2 regions of the Savagea faecisuis genome follow, and region 1 is predicted to be linked to the other one. Evidence: riboswitches for the same ligand, from Rfam matches in the RefSeq annotation. Region 1 holds a riboswitch; the other holds the start of a gene.

Region 1 (7,904 bases):
TCTTGTACTGCTGGAATACGTGTCGATCCACCGACTAAAATAACGCGGTCGATTTCTGATGCGTCAAGGCCTGCGTCTTCCATCGCTTGACGTGTTGGCACCATTGAACGCTCAACTAAATGTGCTGTCATTTCATCGAATTTCGCACGTGTTAATGATGTTTCTAAGTGTAATGGACCTGCTTCACCTTGAGAGATGAATGGTAATGAAATTTGTGTGCTCGTTACACCTGATAAGTCTTTTTTCGCTTTTTCAGCTGCATCTTTCAAACGTTGCATCGCCATTTTATCTTGTGATAAGTCGACGCCGTTTTCTTTTTTGAATTCGTCTACTAAGAAGTCGATGACAACATCGTCAAAGTCGTCTCCACCGAGTTTGTTATCTCCTGCTGTCGCTTGTACTTGGAAGACACCGTCACCGAGTTCGAGGATCGATACGTCAAACGTACCGCCACCGAGGTCATAGACGAGAATTGTTTGGTCTTCTTCTGTTTTATCGAGTCCGTATGCAAGTGCTGCTGCAGTCGGCTCGTTAATGATACGCTCTACTTCGAGTCCTGCGATCGTTCCGGCATCTTTTGTCGCTTGACGTTGCGCATCGTTAAAGTATGCAGGTACTGTAATAACTGCTTTCGTTACTTTTTCACCTAAGTAGTCTTCAGCGTATCCTTTCATATATTGAAGAATCATCGCCGAAATTTCTTGTGGTGTGTAGCTCGTGCCGTCGATGTCTACTTTGTAGTCTGTACCCATATGACGTTTTACAGACATGACTGTATTCGGGTTCGTAATCGATTGACGTTTAGCGATTTCGCCAACTTGACGCTCTTCGCCTTTGAACGCTACGACTGAAGCTGTCGTACGGTTTCCTTCTGGTGTTGGGATGACGACAGGTTCGCCACCTTCGAATACTGATACTACTGAGTTTGTTGTTCCTAAGTCAATTCCGATAATTTTAGACATAATAAAATTCCTCCTAAAGGTTTTCGTTATTTAAACATTCTATTTATTCGTTCACTTGTACCATTGCTGGTCGAATGACGCGACCGTTTAACATATACCCTTTTTGAAGCTCTTGTAAGACAATTCCTGATTCTTTTTCACTATCTGCCCCTGTCATCACCGCTTGATGAATGTTCGGGTCAAATGGTTGATCAGTTGCTTCAATTACCTCAAGTCCTTCTTTGACGAGGGCTTCCATCAACGTACGTTGAACCATCTCGACTCCTTCTTTTAAAGAAATCGCATCCGGTGATTCAACCGTCGTTGCCAATGCTCGGTCGAAGTTGTCGATGACCGCTAACAAGTCTGAAATAACTGATTGCGCACGGTATTTGCGCATATTTTCAGCTTCTTGCGTTTGACGACGTCGATAATTATCAAAGTCTGCAAGCAAACGTAAATATTTGTTTTGTTCTTCTGCGAGTTGTTGTTCAAGAGCGGTTACTTCATCCACCTCTTCAACTTCTTCAACTTCTTCAACTTTTTCTTCTTCTTGCGACTCTTCTAATTGCTCATCAAGTTGTTCTTCTTCAAGAGCTTCTTCTTGTTCTGCCGTTACTTCTTCGAGCTCCTGCTCTTGTTCTTTCTCTGGCACGTCATTCTCCTCCTTACGACTCTTTTCGATTCGGTTCAAACTCTGTTAAACGCTCTGATAAATAAATACTCATTGCATCTAATACAGAGATAACCCGACCGTAATCCATTCTTTTCGGACCGATAATCGCAATCGATCCTGCAAATGCTTCGCCAATTCCATACGTCGCGCTAATTAAGCTGCAATCTTCCATCGCATCGTGCGCGTTTTCGGAACCGATTCGCACTTGCACACCTGGTAAATTCACTTTGTCATCAAAGAAAATTCCGGCGGGTGTCTTTTGATCCATTAAATTGAATAGTAGTTCCACTTTGTTTAAATCATGAAATTCAGGTTGTTTCATCATGTTCATTTTACCTGCGAAAAACAATCGCTCTTCTTGTTCAATCGCCATCGCCTGGTTCAATGAACGAAATAGTGAATCAGCCTCTTGAATGTGTTCACGAAGTAAAGTGTACACTTCCGTCGCGAGTTTCGCCTGCAATTGACTTAACGGAGTACCGATGAGACGATCGTTTAAAATATTGACCATCTTCTCAATATCGTTTACATGCAAATGTACCGGCACGTCAAAGAGACGATTTTCCACTTGTCCAGTATCTGTTACGATAATCGCCACTGCTTTGCTCTCATTTAAAGGAACGATCGCAAATTGCTTTATCGTGTGCGCAGATGTGTCTGGTCCGAGTAAAACTGAAGTATAATTCGTCAACTCCGATAAAATTGTTGCTGATTTGCGAATTAATTCTTCCGATTCATTAAATGTCTCTTCAAAGACGGAGCGCACGTAATGTTGATCTTCTCGATTGAGCTTTACCGGCTTCAATAAGTGATCGACATAATAACGATACCCCTTTTCAGATGGGATTCGGCCAGAAGATGTATGTGTCTTCTCTAAAAATCCCAATTCCTCTAAGTCTGCCATTTCATTGCGAATGGTCGCGGGACTAAATGGAGCTTCTGGCTTTTTGGATAGTTGCCTTGAGCCTACAGGTTGAGCTGATTCAATAAAATCATTCACCGTCAGTTGTAAAATTAACAATTGTCGATTTGTCAACATTGCTCATCACTCCCTTTAGCACTCGATTCGTTAGAGTGCTAACACTAACTCTAATTTATCAAATCTATATAGGACTGTCAACGATTAGGCTCACTCCATGAGTAAAAACTGTTCAAATACATCATTTCCGTTATACAAACCTTTTTCGGTCAATCGATAATGTTCTGCTTCATAGACGATATACCCATCTTCTATTAATAATTGGAGCACAGAACCGTAAATCGTTTGTAAAGATTGTCCGAACTTCTTTTCGAAGTGTGTAGAAGAGACACCTTTTCTCGTACGCAAACCGAGAAACATTTCTTCTTCCATACGCTCCTCTAAAGTTACTTGATGCGTATCTTTTACAGGACGTTCTCCCGCTTCCACCGCTTTTAAATAATGAGTGAGCGGTCCAATATTTGAATAGCGTTCCCCGTCGAGATAACCATGCGCTCCCGCTCCGACTCCTCCATATTCGTCATTTTCCCAATAAATTAAATTGTGAATCGATTCCGCTCCAGGACGCGCGAAATTGCTCACTTCATATTGTATACGTCCGGCACGCTCCATTTGTTCCATCACATACGTAAACATTTCTCCTTCTACTGAAGCATCGACGAGTTTTAATTGATCATTATTTTTTAAATTGTAAAAACGAGTTTTCGGTTCAATGATTAAGCTGTAGGCAGAATAATGCGGAAGATCTAAGGCGAGAGCGCGTCGAACCGTTTCTTTCCAGTCGTCCATCGTCTGTTCAGGCAGCGCATAAATTAAATCGATACTTATGTTTTCAAAACCGACTTCGCGCGCTGTTTGAATCACTTCTTCCACGTGATGTGCGCTATGTGTCCGGCCGATTTTTTTCAATAATTCATCGTTGAAACTTTGCACACCGATACTTAAACGATGCACACCACGCGCGTATAATAATTGTAATTTTTCACGCGTCAATTCATCCGGATTCGCTTCAATCGTATATTCGCGCAACGTCTTTGGATCGACGACACGCTCAATCAATGTGAGTAGCCGGTCCAATTGTTCAACCGTTAAAGCGGTAGGCGTTCCTCCTCCGATAAATACCGTCTCGAGTTCCCCCGCATACTTCGCATATTGCTGCAATTCTACACCGAGCGCTTCAATATATGCATCGACCGGTTGGTTCGCATAAAATACTTTATTAAAATCACAATAAAAACAAATTTGATGACAAAATGGGATATGAATATACAATCCTCTCATGTCCATCCCTCCAATCCATGCAAAAAAGAGGGCAAGAAGCGCCCTCTTTTCACATTTCGTTCTTTAATTGTAGTCGATTTTTAATATTTGTACAAATTAAAATGGTGTCATATCGTACGTAATTCGAATCTCTTGAATGTCACCACGTTGATGTTTTGCATAAATTTCGTCAATCGTTGGCTTTGGCCATGCGATTTGCATATTTTTTTCATTATCAACACGGATGCGGTATTCTTCTCCTTCTGGCTCAACTGATAAATACGCCATAAGTTGTTCCGCATCATTTGCTTGTAATGTTTCGTCCCATTGTGCGATATAATAGTTTAAACGAACGACTTCATCATCCACGATGAAAAAAGTCACCGGAATCGTATCTAATTCGTAATTCCATTGATGCAATGTAATTTGTTGACCGTTCGAAGGTGTCGTCCAAGCGACCTCTTCTTTCTGTAATGGTTCTCCTAATGCATCGACGAGTTGTTGTTCAGTCATGCGATTGTATTGCTCGATCGTCGTAATTGGTTCGACGTCTACACTTTCTTCTGAAGCCGATTCATTTGAACAGCCTACTAATGTCAATAGTGCTACAAAACAGAGCACGAATAATCGTTTTCTCATCCAACTCCTCCAATATTGTTCAATTACACGAATCTTAAAGGAGAAATGTGAAAAGTGTACGAAATTCAGTTCACAACTTAACGAACATCATCGATTGAAAGGAGTATGTTCCTTGAAAAAAAGTATAGGATTACTTACTGTTTTAACATTGATTGGACTGCTATTTTATTTCAATACGACGCGTTCTCCATTCCCAGAATACGAGAGGCGCTTCAATGTCCATTTACCTAAAAATTATACGACCGAGCAAATCGTTCATTTCGAAAAAGCGCCCTTTCAAATAATCGCTGTCTACTCGTATGACGAAGACGTTTCGTTTCCGTCCTTATTTTCTACGCTAGATGCGGAAGGTGTGACAGATGCAAATTTTCATATCGATGCCGTTTTAACACAAATTCCTACGTTCTTTACGATCGAAGCGGAAGTAGGCGATGTGTATGAACATTTGCAACACGACCGGTATGAGCATTTGATCGCGCTTTATAAAAAAGAAGAACGTCGGCTTTACGTGATTGTGTCGACTTAATCATTCGCTACAGCACCGAAACAATCGACACGTTGAATCGTCGAGCGTTTATAATAATGGATTTGACCGTCGTCTAACTCGACTTCCAACCATTCATCTTTTTGCGTTTGCCACGCTTTCCAAAACGCGCTCGCATGGTCACCGTATAAAATATCCGTGCGAAAGGCTCCGAAATAAATTTTAAGGAGTTCCACCTGCTCTGCTATTTCTTCTACTCGTGTCTCAATTTCTCGTTGTTCTACATATGTTGTCATAGTAAAAACCTCTCTTTCCGTTGTAGGAAGAGAGGTTGATAGTATTTCAGCGCACTCTTCCTCATCTCTCAAGCTAAGCTTGCTGGAATTAGCACCGTTCCCTTTCATAGGTGGTTGCCGCAGGATCGTAGGACCAGTTCCTCCCCTGCTCTTGATAAGGAATTTCATTTAATTAACTACATCTTAAAATAGTTTGAATACTTTGTCAAGAGTAGTCTTCCTACAAAACACAAGAAACATTGATAGTAAAGCGTTTTTGTTTGAAAATAAAAAAATGTCTTTCTGGAGGGAACAAATTCAAACAAAAAAATCCCCTCACGCAATATGCGGAGGGGAACATCGATTTAATCTTCATCCATTTTCAAGACAGCCATGAATGCTTCTTGAGGGATCTCGACAGAACCGACTTGTTTCATTCGTTTCTTACCTTCTTTTTGTTTTTCTAACAATTTACGCTTACGTGAAATGTCACCACCGTAACATTTTGCTAAGACGTTTTTACCGAGGGATTTAATCGTCGAGCGTGCGACGATTTTTTGTCCGATTGCCGCTTGGACAGGCACTTCGAATTGTTGACGTGGGATGAGTTCGCGCAATTTTTCAACGATTGCTTTTCCGCGCTCGTAGCTGAAGTCACGGTGTACGATGAAGCTCAATGCGTCGACTTTTTCCCCGTTTAATAAAATATCCATCTTCACAAGTTTAGAAGGTTTGTATCCGATCATTTCATAGTCTAACGATGCGTACCCTTTCGTTTGTGATTTCAATTGATCGAAGAAGTCGTAAACAATTTCTGCGAGCGGTAATTCATAAATGACGTTGACACGTGTTGCATCTAAATAATCCATCGTCATGAAGTTTCCGCGTTTTTGTTGGCAAAGTTCCATTACAGCGCCGACATACGTTTCTGGAACCATAATCGATGCTTTCACATATGGTTCTTCCACATAGTCTACTTTTTGTTGTTCTGGCATGAATGATGGGTTATCGACTTTCAATTGTTCGCCGTCTGTTGTGACAACATTGTAAATAACAGATGGTGCTGTCGTAATGAGGTCGATGCCGAATTCACGCTCAATACGCTCTTGAATAATTTCCATATGGAGCAAACCTAAAAATCCACAGCGATATCCAAAACCGAGCGCTTGTGACGTTTCCGCTTCATATTCTAATGCTGAGTCGTTTAACTCTAATTTTTCTAGCGCTTCACGCAAATCGACATATTTTGACGTATCGATCGGATATAGTCCACAGAAGACCATCGGATTCATACGACGGTATCCGTCTAGCGGTTCTTCTGTCGGGTTTTCAACATGTGTGACAGTATCCCCGACTTGTGTATCTCCGACATTTTTGATCGCCGCCGATAAATATCCGACGTCTCCTACTGTCAATTCATCGCGATTTGTCGCATGCGGTGTGAAGACCCCCGTTTCAACGACTTCGAACTCTTTGCCTGTCGCCATCATGCGGATTTTATCTCCTGGTTTCACCGTTCCGTCGATGATTCGTAAATATACGATAACCCCTTTATACGGGTCATAGTGCGAGTCGAAAATTAAGCCTTTTAACGGTGCGGCAGGGTCGCCTTGTGGGGCTGGAACCTTTTCAACAACTTGTTCTAAAATATCTTCAATTCCGATGCCTGCTTTCGCTGATGCAAGAACCGCTTCCGATGCGTCAAGTCCGATAACATCTTCCACTTCTTGCTTCACGCGCTCCGGGTCTGCTGCAGGTAAATCAATCTTGTTGATGACGGGCAAAATTTCTAAATCGTTATCAAGCGCTAAATAAACGTTCGCCAACGTTTGTGCTTCGATCCCTTGCGCCGCGTCGACTACTAGAATGGCTCCTTCACACGCAGCTAAACTTCGTGACACTTCATATGTAAAATCGACGTGTCCTGGTGTATCAATCAAATGGAAAGTGTATTCTTCTCCATCTTTTGCCGTGTACGATAATTGTACAGCATTCAATTTGATCGTAATGCCACGCTCTTGTTCTAATTCCATTGAATCGAGCGTACGTGTTTTCATTTCACGATTCGTGAGCGTTTCCGTCTTTTCTAAAATACGGTCCGCTAATGTCGATTTCCCGTGGTCAATATGGGCGATAATCGAAAAGTTTCGAATATTTTTTTGGCGATTTAATCTTTCACTATTATTCATCGTCAGTTCACTCCTAAATATGCTACAAGTAAGTATAACAGTGAACGCTTCACACTTCAATAACGAGTGGAGCCGTGTGAAAAAATATATTTTTAGCGTAAAGAGAACTTTCTTTACACTTAAGCATTGCAAAGCCCTTTTTTATTTGTTAAAATAATGCTTGTTGTAAAGAGATATCCGGATTATGTTTTAAGAGGGAAGACTCTTCTATCCAGCAAGTGGAGGTGAAATTCATGCCAAACATTAAAGGTGCGATCAAACGCGTTCGTAAAAGCGAAAAAGTGAACGCTCAAAACTCAAACTATAAAGCAGCGATGCGTACAGCAATCCGCAAAGCGGAAACTGCTCTCGAAGCGAAAGACGAAAACGCTACAGCTCTTTTACAAGACGCTGTTAAACGTTTAGACAAAGCAGCAGTTAAAGGTTTAATCCATAAAAACACTGCAGCTCGTCAAAAATCA
Region 2 (7,904 bases), on a different contig from region 1:
AGAGGTTGAAATTTGTCCCTGCGAACATTTTTCGTCCCACTTAGGTTAAAAAAATATGCCTAACAATTTTTATTATAGGTGATTGCTTCTAAAGTTGCAATCATTTCACGTCTACTTTTATGAAATATTGTCTATTTTATCAAACAAAAAACGACGAACTTATACAGTCCGTCGCTCATTTTTATTCATCTAACAATGTTTCAAGCAGTTCTCCGTACGTAATTTGCCCTTGAAACTTTTGTTCTCCGTCGATGAGTAAGACGGGAACTTCCAACATATATTTTCGTTGAAGTTCATCGTCTTTCGCAATCGACACGACATCGAGTAACAAATCGACATCTTGACGAACGAGTTCAATCGATTGGATCGCTTCATCACAAAGCTCGCAATTGTCATTAATATATAATGTTAATTTTACCATGAACGACCTGCACCTCCTCCACCGCTTGAACCGCCGCCACCAAATCCACCGAAGCCACCGCCGCCTGAGCTACCTCCTGATCCTCCACCGAAACCTGTCGGGAAGAAAATCGGCGGGCCTCCGCCTCCGCTACGTCCTCTCGGTCCTTTTCCACCTTTGTTGCCACCGGAGGAAAGGAGTAACACGATAATGATGATGGCGATGATGACCCAAATGGAAATGCCTTCGTCTGAAGACTCGCTATCGTACTCACCATTCAATGTGTCGACGAGCACTTGCTCTCCATCTAATCCGTATTCAATCATAATTTCATTGTATACCGCTTTATACAATTGCAAAATCGCGGCGTCAATGTCCCCTTGTTGTAAATAAGGAATTGCAATTTCATCCAACATGCGCCCGACCTTTCCATCCGGTAAGGCGCCTTCCAATCCGTAACCGATTTCAAAGCGCAACTGCTTCGCTTCGCCTGTGTTCGGATTTTCCTCCGTCGTCATGACGAAAAGAACACCGTTGTCCTCTCCTTTTTGACCGAGGCCCATTTGTTGAAATGTATTATGCGCATAATCGACGACGAGATCATCGCCCGTATTCGGTTGAATGATGACCGCAAATTCTGCGCCCGTTTTTTGTTGGAGCGCAAAAGCGTAATCTGTTACTTGTTGTTTCGTCTCGGCAGAAAGTACACCGCTACGATCTTGCACAGCGTACTGTTGATGATTTAATGCTTGAACAGGTTGAACTTGAAAGAAAATCGTAAGCAGTGTGACGATGACGAACCACCGTCTCATCATTACTTAGCTCCGTTTCCAAAATCGACTGTCGGTGCTTGTTCCGCTCCTTTTTGCGCTTCGAAGTACGGACGTTTTTCGAATCCGAAAATTTTCGCCGCAATGTTAGAAGGGAAACGCTGCACTTTATTGTTGTACACTTGGACTGCTTCGTTATATTTACCACGTTCCACACTAATGCGATTTTCTGTTCCTGCGAGTTCATCCATTAACTGCGTAAAATGTGTATCACTTTTTAATTCTGGATAATTTTCAACGACGACGAGTAAGCGAGAAAGCGCGCTCGATAATTCATCGTTCGCTTCTAACTGTTCTGCCGTTGTCGATGCGCCGGCCATTTTAGAACGAGCGTCCGCAATATTCGTCATCACTTCTGTTTCATGTGATGCATAACCTTTCACCGTTTCGACTAAGTTCGGAATTAAATCCATACGGCGTTGTAATTTGTTGTCGATTTCACTTTTATGTTTATCGACAGATTCTGATAATGTGACGAGGTTGTTGTAAGGAGAGATTAATAAAACCGCACCTATCCCTAACACGACGAGGATCCCGATTAAAGGACCTAACCACTTTTTCATACATTCCACGACCTTTCTAATCTCGATAAATTGTACGACGCGTTACGCGACGTAGTAATAACCAAATGACAAATAATCCAATACCCTGCACGATAAAATACAAACCAAATGACAAGCTGACAACGAAGGCAACTGTCATTTTTGATAATAAGGAGGCAATCGCAAAGACGAAAATGATGACGCCTACCGCAAGTAACCAACCCCATCCTCTCACATCGCGCAAAGAGAATGCCGCGTACATTTGGATGAGCGATGATAAAAGTAACCAAATTGCAAAAATGTACACGAATGTTTGCTCCGCTAAATCAGGAACGAACAATGTAATTCCACCGACGACGAATGACAACAATCCATTTACGAGAAAGATAAAGGAAATGTTCCATATTTTTCGTTGTTCGACGAAAGAAATCATTTCGACTACTCCGTGAATGAGTAAAAGAATCCCGATCGATAATGTAAAGACACGCAATGATACCGTCGGATTGAAGACGATCCACACCCCGAACGCGACGAGCGCTAAACTAATTAAAAAGATGGAAATTGAATAAAATTTTCGCATACATCTCTTCCTTCCATTCATCTGTAAGACTACCTAATCTATTCCCACTTTGAATAGAAAAGAAACGTCTTTTCCTTTTCGATATACCAATATAGTTTATCACTTTTTACATAAAAAAGGTAATCATCCTCTAAAATAGAAAATGATTACCTCTTCTTTACGGTGCTGTTTCTGTTAAATACGTATAAATTTCATCATCTGACGGCGGATTGTGCAGTCCTGCGCGCACATGTAAATAATAGCGATATAAAATACTTTTTTCAGATAATCCGCTCGCCCCGACGATGCGCATCGCGAGATCGACGACTTCAATCGCATAATGTGTCGCTGTAATTTTCGCACTTGATAAAATACGTCTCACTTCTTCAAAAGAGCGTTCTTCGTCAAATAGTAGCGCGCCGTATGCGAGATGGCTCGTCGCTGTCGCTAAACGCCATTCGATTTCACCGAGCTTCTGTTGAATATGTGCCGCATCGATGATCGCTGTTTCTCGTCCTCTCGGAACGTACGCGCGAGCGAAGGCGAACGCTTCATCTCTCGCTGCTTGCGCAATACCGATATAACATGCGGGAATATGTAATAAACTCGCTGGTGAATTGCGCACCGCATGTGCGATATTGACATATTTAATGAAATGATGATCTTCTACGAAAACATCTTTTAAATATACATCGCTACTCGCCGTTCCTCTCATCGCTACACTATCCCAAGCAGATGTATCGATTGTGATGCTTTCAGAATTCGGTACGACGAAGAGCGCTTCTTCACCTTCACAGTTCGCACTAATAATAAAGAGATCAAGAGCTGGTGCTAATGTTGCGAACGATTTATGACCGTTAATGAGATAGCCCCCTTCTACTTTTTTCGCTGTCGTTTGTGGACCAGCATTGCGGGTCGGACTACCCGCTCCTCTTTCCGATAAGACGTAGTTGAGGAGCGCTCCTTTTTTCACTTCTTCGATTACATATCGCTTCGTCTTTTCTGGCCATGTTGTATCACGTAAAATCGCATACAATGTGCTCACATGCCAACCGATTGCGACCGCTGTCGGGCCATCTCCTGAAGCGACAATTTGCTGGTAATGAACGAGTTCACTTGCTGTTAAGCCTTGCCCTCCATCTGTAGTACATAGAGGAGACTTCGTATAACCAGCATCGATCAAGTTTTGAATGTTTTCTTTCGGAAATTGACCGAACACAGTATCTTTTTTTGCTCGTTCACGAAATATTGGGACAAATTGAAGTAGTTCTTCTTGTAACGTTACTGTCGTTGTCGTCATGTCGCTTCCTCCTTACACGAGTGCTTCTTTTTCTAATTGCACGCTATGGCCGTAGTGATTGTTTTGTAAACGTTGTTGCCCTTTACCGTAGTAATGTTCACGCAATGTTTCCCCTTCGTAATCTGTACGATAAATGCCACGCTTCTGCAATTCTGGCACGACCGTTTCGACAAAATCTTCTAAAGTAGACGGATTCACCGTTTGACGAATGTTAAAGCCGTCCGCATCGCCTTCTACTGAAATCTCTTCTAAACGAGCGGCGATTTGTTCCGGTGTACCGACAATCACTTCTGAACCTAATGAGAAACCGTGATATTGAATCGCTTCTCGAATCGTCCATTTATGATTCGGATCGGTCGACGTATAGTTGTTTAAGCGACTTTGAATCGCATTCGTTTCAATATTTTCAACGTAGCTATCGGGATCGAATTTTGAGAAGTCGATGCCTGAGTGACCGGATAAAAGAGCTGCTGCCCCGTCGTAATCGACATAACTGCGAAGTTCTTGGAATTTTTTCTGCGCCTCTTCTTCCGTTCCTCCAACGACTGTTACGACAGCTGGTATAATTTTCACATCTTGACGTGTGCGGCCGTATTTTTGAAGTTTCGGTTCTAATTGACGGATAAATTCACGCAATTCGGCTGTCGCATTTTTTTGATTTTGCGTATTCGTGAAAATGCCTTCCGCATGTTTTGCCGCAAATGACGTTCCTCGGTCAGACGCTCCTGCTTGGAATAATACCGGTGTGCGTTGTAAAGAAGGTTCTACTAAATGGACACCTGGTACTTTAAAGTATTTTCCTTCGTGATTGATCGGGTGTACTTTCGTTGAATCGATATATTTATTCGCTTCTGGATCGTTTAAGAGTGCGCCTTCTTCCCAACTTTTCTCCCACAATTTGTACACGACATCTAAATATTCTTCTGCACGGTCGTAACGCTCATCATGTGGAATCATGCCGTCTAAACCTAAGTTGATCGCTTCACTTTCTAAATAAGATGTGACGATATTCCATCCGATGCGGCCATTCGTTAAATGGTCGAGTGTCGAATATTGGCGAGCTAATTTATACGGTGGAATGTATGTCGCTGAACCTGTCAACGCAAACCCGAGTCGTTCCGTCGCATGAGCCATTGCCGAAATGATTAAAAATGGATCGTGTGCTGGGAACTGTACCGCTTGTTCGAGCGCTGCGCGGTTGCTTCCTTCGTAGACGTCGTACACGCCTGTCACATCCGCTAAAAACAATGCGTCAAACTTTCCTTTTTCCAATGTTTGCGCAAGCTTTACCCAGTAATCTGTCGAAGCGTGTGTACTTCCTTGGTGATCCGGATGTTTCCAAAGTCCAATTGCGTGTGGTGATACCGTATGTTGTGCGAAACCGTTTAAATGAATTTGTTTTTTAGTCATGTTTTCTTCCTCCTCATTGTAGGTGGAGAATGAAAGTCACTCTCCCTTATCTATCAAGCGATGCTTGCGGGATGGCGCACCGTGCGAATGCCGGTTGCGAGAAGTTCATCAGGCCCGTTCCTTCCCTTCGTTCTTCATAAGGTTTATTTTGCGTCGTAAGTATTTAATGCGTTAATGCTGTGAGCGTATGCACTCCCTGCATTTAAAGCGCTCGCTACGAAAATCGCTTCCGCTAATTCTTCTTTCGTCACGCCTGCTTTTTTCGCCCCGTTCGTATGAATATCGATGCAATAAGCACAAGCTGTAATGTGTGCGATCGCTACCGCAATCAATTCTTTTTCTTTTACAGAAAGGACACCTTCCGCTACCGCTTCGTTCGAAAACGCGACGAATGTTTTCAATGCATCTGGTGCGAGTTTGCCAAATTCATTCGTTTTGCTGAAGTATTCTTTTTTATACAATGTGTCTCCTTCTTCTCCATCGTATGAACGGAATGCGTTCGCCGCATGCGCAAATGCACTTCCCGCTTTCAATGCGCTCGCAACTAAGATTGCCTCCGCTAATTCTTCTTTCGTTGCACCTGCTTTTTTCGCTGCGCCTGTATGGATATCGATGCAGTATGCGCATCCTGTCGTCGTCGCACTCGCTACTGCAATGATTTCTTTTAATTTCGTCGATAATGCACCTTCTTGGAATACTGCTTGGTTCCATGCACCGAATGCTTTATTCGGTTGTTGTGCTAATTTCGCTAATTGTCCTAATTGTTGAATGCCTTCTTTTGCGTATAATGTTGTCATATTTACTCTCTCCTTTTTTGCTTTTCTTATATTAGTTAATTCCTATAGGTTTACTATGTTTAGAAGAAAGTGAAAACGATGATTTCCGTCTCTCTTTTAAATAAAGAAAAACCTCTCCCAGTAGGAAGAGGTTAGAATGACTGAATTCATCGTTCGTTCTCTTCCTCATCTTTCAAGCATATGCTTGCTGGAATTGGCACCATTGTACTCTCGTACTGGTTGCCGCAGGATCGTAGGACCAGATTCCTCCCCTGCTCTGGATAAGGAAAAACTATGTAGTTGAAAAGCTTAAATATAACTATACAAGATGCTTTTTTGAAAGTCAACACTTTTTATTAACTTTTCTGAATATTTCGTTTCGAGAGTATTTTCACAGGGTTCCAACTCGCTAGCGATAGGAGAAACAACGGACTATATTTTGAGCTTGATCTTCTCTTAGATAGATAAAGTACTTCAAACTAAAAAAATCTAAAATGACGGATGCTCATTTTAGATTTCTTGTCGTTATTGATTACGCCCCTACCAGGAGTCGAACCCGGATTTCAAGAACCGGAATCTTGCGTGTTATCCATTACACTATAGGGACAGACTTTTACTATTATAGCGAAATGAAAGGTATTTCGCAATGCCCATTCAAAAAAAGGAACGAGCGAGTCCCGTCCGACTCACTCGTTCAAATATTTAAATTTACTTGATTATGGAGGAATAAAACTTACTTACCGAACTGTGGAATTCGGTGGTTGCCGATTGCAACGTGTACGATCTTCTGCTCTGTGTAGAAGCCGAATCCGTAGTGTCCACCTTCGCGGCCGATACCTGAATCTTTACTTCCGCCGAATGGAGTACGTAAGTCACGTACGTTTTGAGCGTTCACCCAAATCATACCTGCTTCTAAAGCGTGTGCTACACGGTGTCCACGCTTGCCGTCGTTCGTCCAAACGTAACCTGCTAAACCGTATGCGATATCATTCGCAAGACGCACTGCTTCTTCTTCGTCTTTGAATGTCATCACAGCCATAACTGGGCCGAAGATTTCTTCTTGTGCTACGCGCATATCGTTCGTCGCATTTAACAATAATGTTGGCGCAACGAAGTTACCTTTTTTGTTCTCTTCAGAGATTTCAGATGTGAATACTTCACAGCCTTCTTCTTTTGCAATTTGTAAGTAGCTTACTACTTTATCGTAGTGCTCTTTATGAATTAATGGACCGACTTGTGTGTTGTAGTCAAGTGGGTTACCTAAGTTAATGTTAAGAACACGCTCTTTCAATGCTTCGATGAAGCGATCTTTAATGCCTTCTTGTAAGAAGAGACGTGAGTTCGCTGTACAACGCTCACCGTTGAACGAGAAGATTCCCCAAATACATGCGTCTAATGCACGATCGAAGTCCGCATCGTCAAATACGATAATTGGTGATTTACCACCGAGTTCCATTGAAACTGCTTTTAACGTATCCGCACTGTTTTTAATAATTGTTGAACCTGTCGTCGTTTCACCTGTGAATGAAATTAATTGTACATCAGGGTGCTTAACGAGTGCGTCACCTGCTGTTTCACCGAAACCGTGAACAACGTTGAACACACCTGCTGGAATACCTGAACGATCGATTACTTCTGCGAGTAAGTTCGCTGAAAGTGGTGAGAACTCAGCTGGTTTTAAAACAACTGTGTTACCTGTCGCAAGTGCTGGCGCAACTTTCCATGTTTCTAACATGAATGGTGCGTTCCAAGGTGTAATTAAACCTGCTACGCCGACTGGTGTATTTAATGTATAGTTGATGAACTCATCATCGACTTGGTACGCTTCGCCTACGAGACGAGCTTCTACCATACGTGCGTAGAAACGGAAGTTTTCTGATGCACGTGCAACCATGTTTGTCGTCTGGCTAATTGGAAGACCTGTGTCGAGTGATTCTAAATATGCGATACGCTCTACTTCTTCGTCGATCAAGTCAGCGATTTTGTAGATGTATTTCATACGTTCTTTTAATTTCATCGTTCTCCAAGGACCGTTATCGAAAGCTTCGCGTGCTGCTGCTACTGCCTTTTCGATATCTGCTTTATCC

What was found. A riboswitch is a leader RNA that binds a small molecule or an ion and turns the genes downstream of it on or off. The one in region 1 is predicted to bind S-adenosylmethionine.
Region 2: another riboswitch for S-adenosylmethionine. It lies ahead of ACFQ0V_RS08070 (carboxymuconolactone decarboxylase family protein); the one in region 1 lies ahead of ACFQ0V_RS07085 (hypothetical protein).

What each region holds. Positions count from the first base shown of each region.
Region 1 is NZ_JBHTJF010000022.1:456,644-464,547, reverse strand. Features, by position in the region: gene dnaK (molecular chaperone DnaK) at 1-962, opposite strand, end outside; gene grpE (nucleotide exchange factor GrpE) at 1,006-1,596, opposite strand; gene hrcA (heat-inducible transcriptional repressor HrcA) at 1,610-2,656, opposite strand; gene hemW (radical SAM family heme chaperone HemW) at 2,747-3,877, opposite strand; gene ACFQ0V_RS07095 (hypothetical protein) at 3,974-4,495, opposite strand; gene ACFQ0V_RS07090 (hypothetical protein) at 4,608-5,021, shown strand; gene ACFQ0V_RS07085 (hypothetical protein) at 5,018-5,275, opposite strand; SAM riboswitch class I at 5,334-5,436, opposite strand; gene lepA (translation elongation factor 4) at 5,620-7,443, opposite strand; gene rpsT (30S ribosomal protein S20) at 7,677-7,904, shown strand, end outside.
Region 2 is NZ_JBHTJF010000025.1:250-8,153, reverse strand. Features, by position in the region: gene ACFQ0V_RS08100 (glutaredoxin family protein) at 182-421, opposite strand; gene ACFQ0V_RS08095 (TPM domain-containing protein) at 415-1,215, opposite strand; gene ACFQ0V_RS08090 (LemA family protein) at 1,215-1,793, opposite strand; gene ACFQ0V_RS08085 (HdeD family acid-resistance protein) at 1,810-2,352, opposite strand; gene ACFQ0V_RS08080 (acyl-CoA dehydrogenase family protein) at 2,510-3,631, opposite strand; gene ACFQ0V_RS08075 (LLM class flavin-dependent oxidoreductase) at 3,644-5,041, opposite strand; SAM riboswitch class I at 5,085-5,184, opposite strand; gene ACFQ0V_RS08070 (carboxymuconolactone decarboxylase family protein) at 5,185-5,838, opposite strand; SAM riboswitch class I at 6,001-6,105, opposite strand; tRNA gene ACFQ0V_RS08065 (tRNA-Arg) at 6,353-6,424, opposite strand; gene hpaE (5-carboxymethyl-2-hydroxymuconate semialdehyde dehydrogenase) at 6,551-7,904, opposite strand, start outside.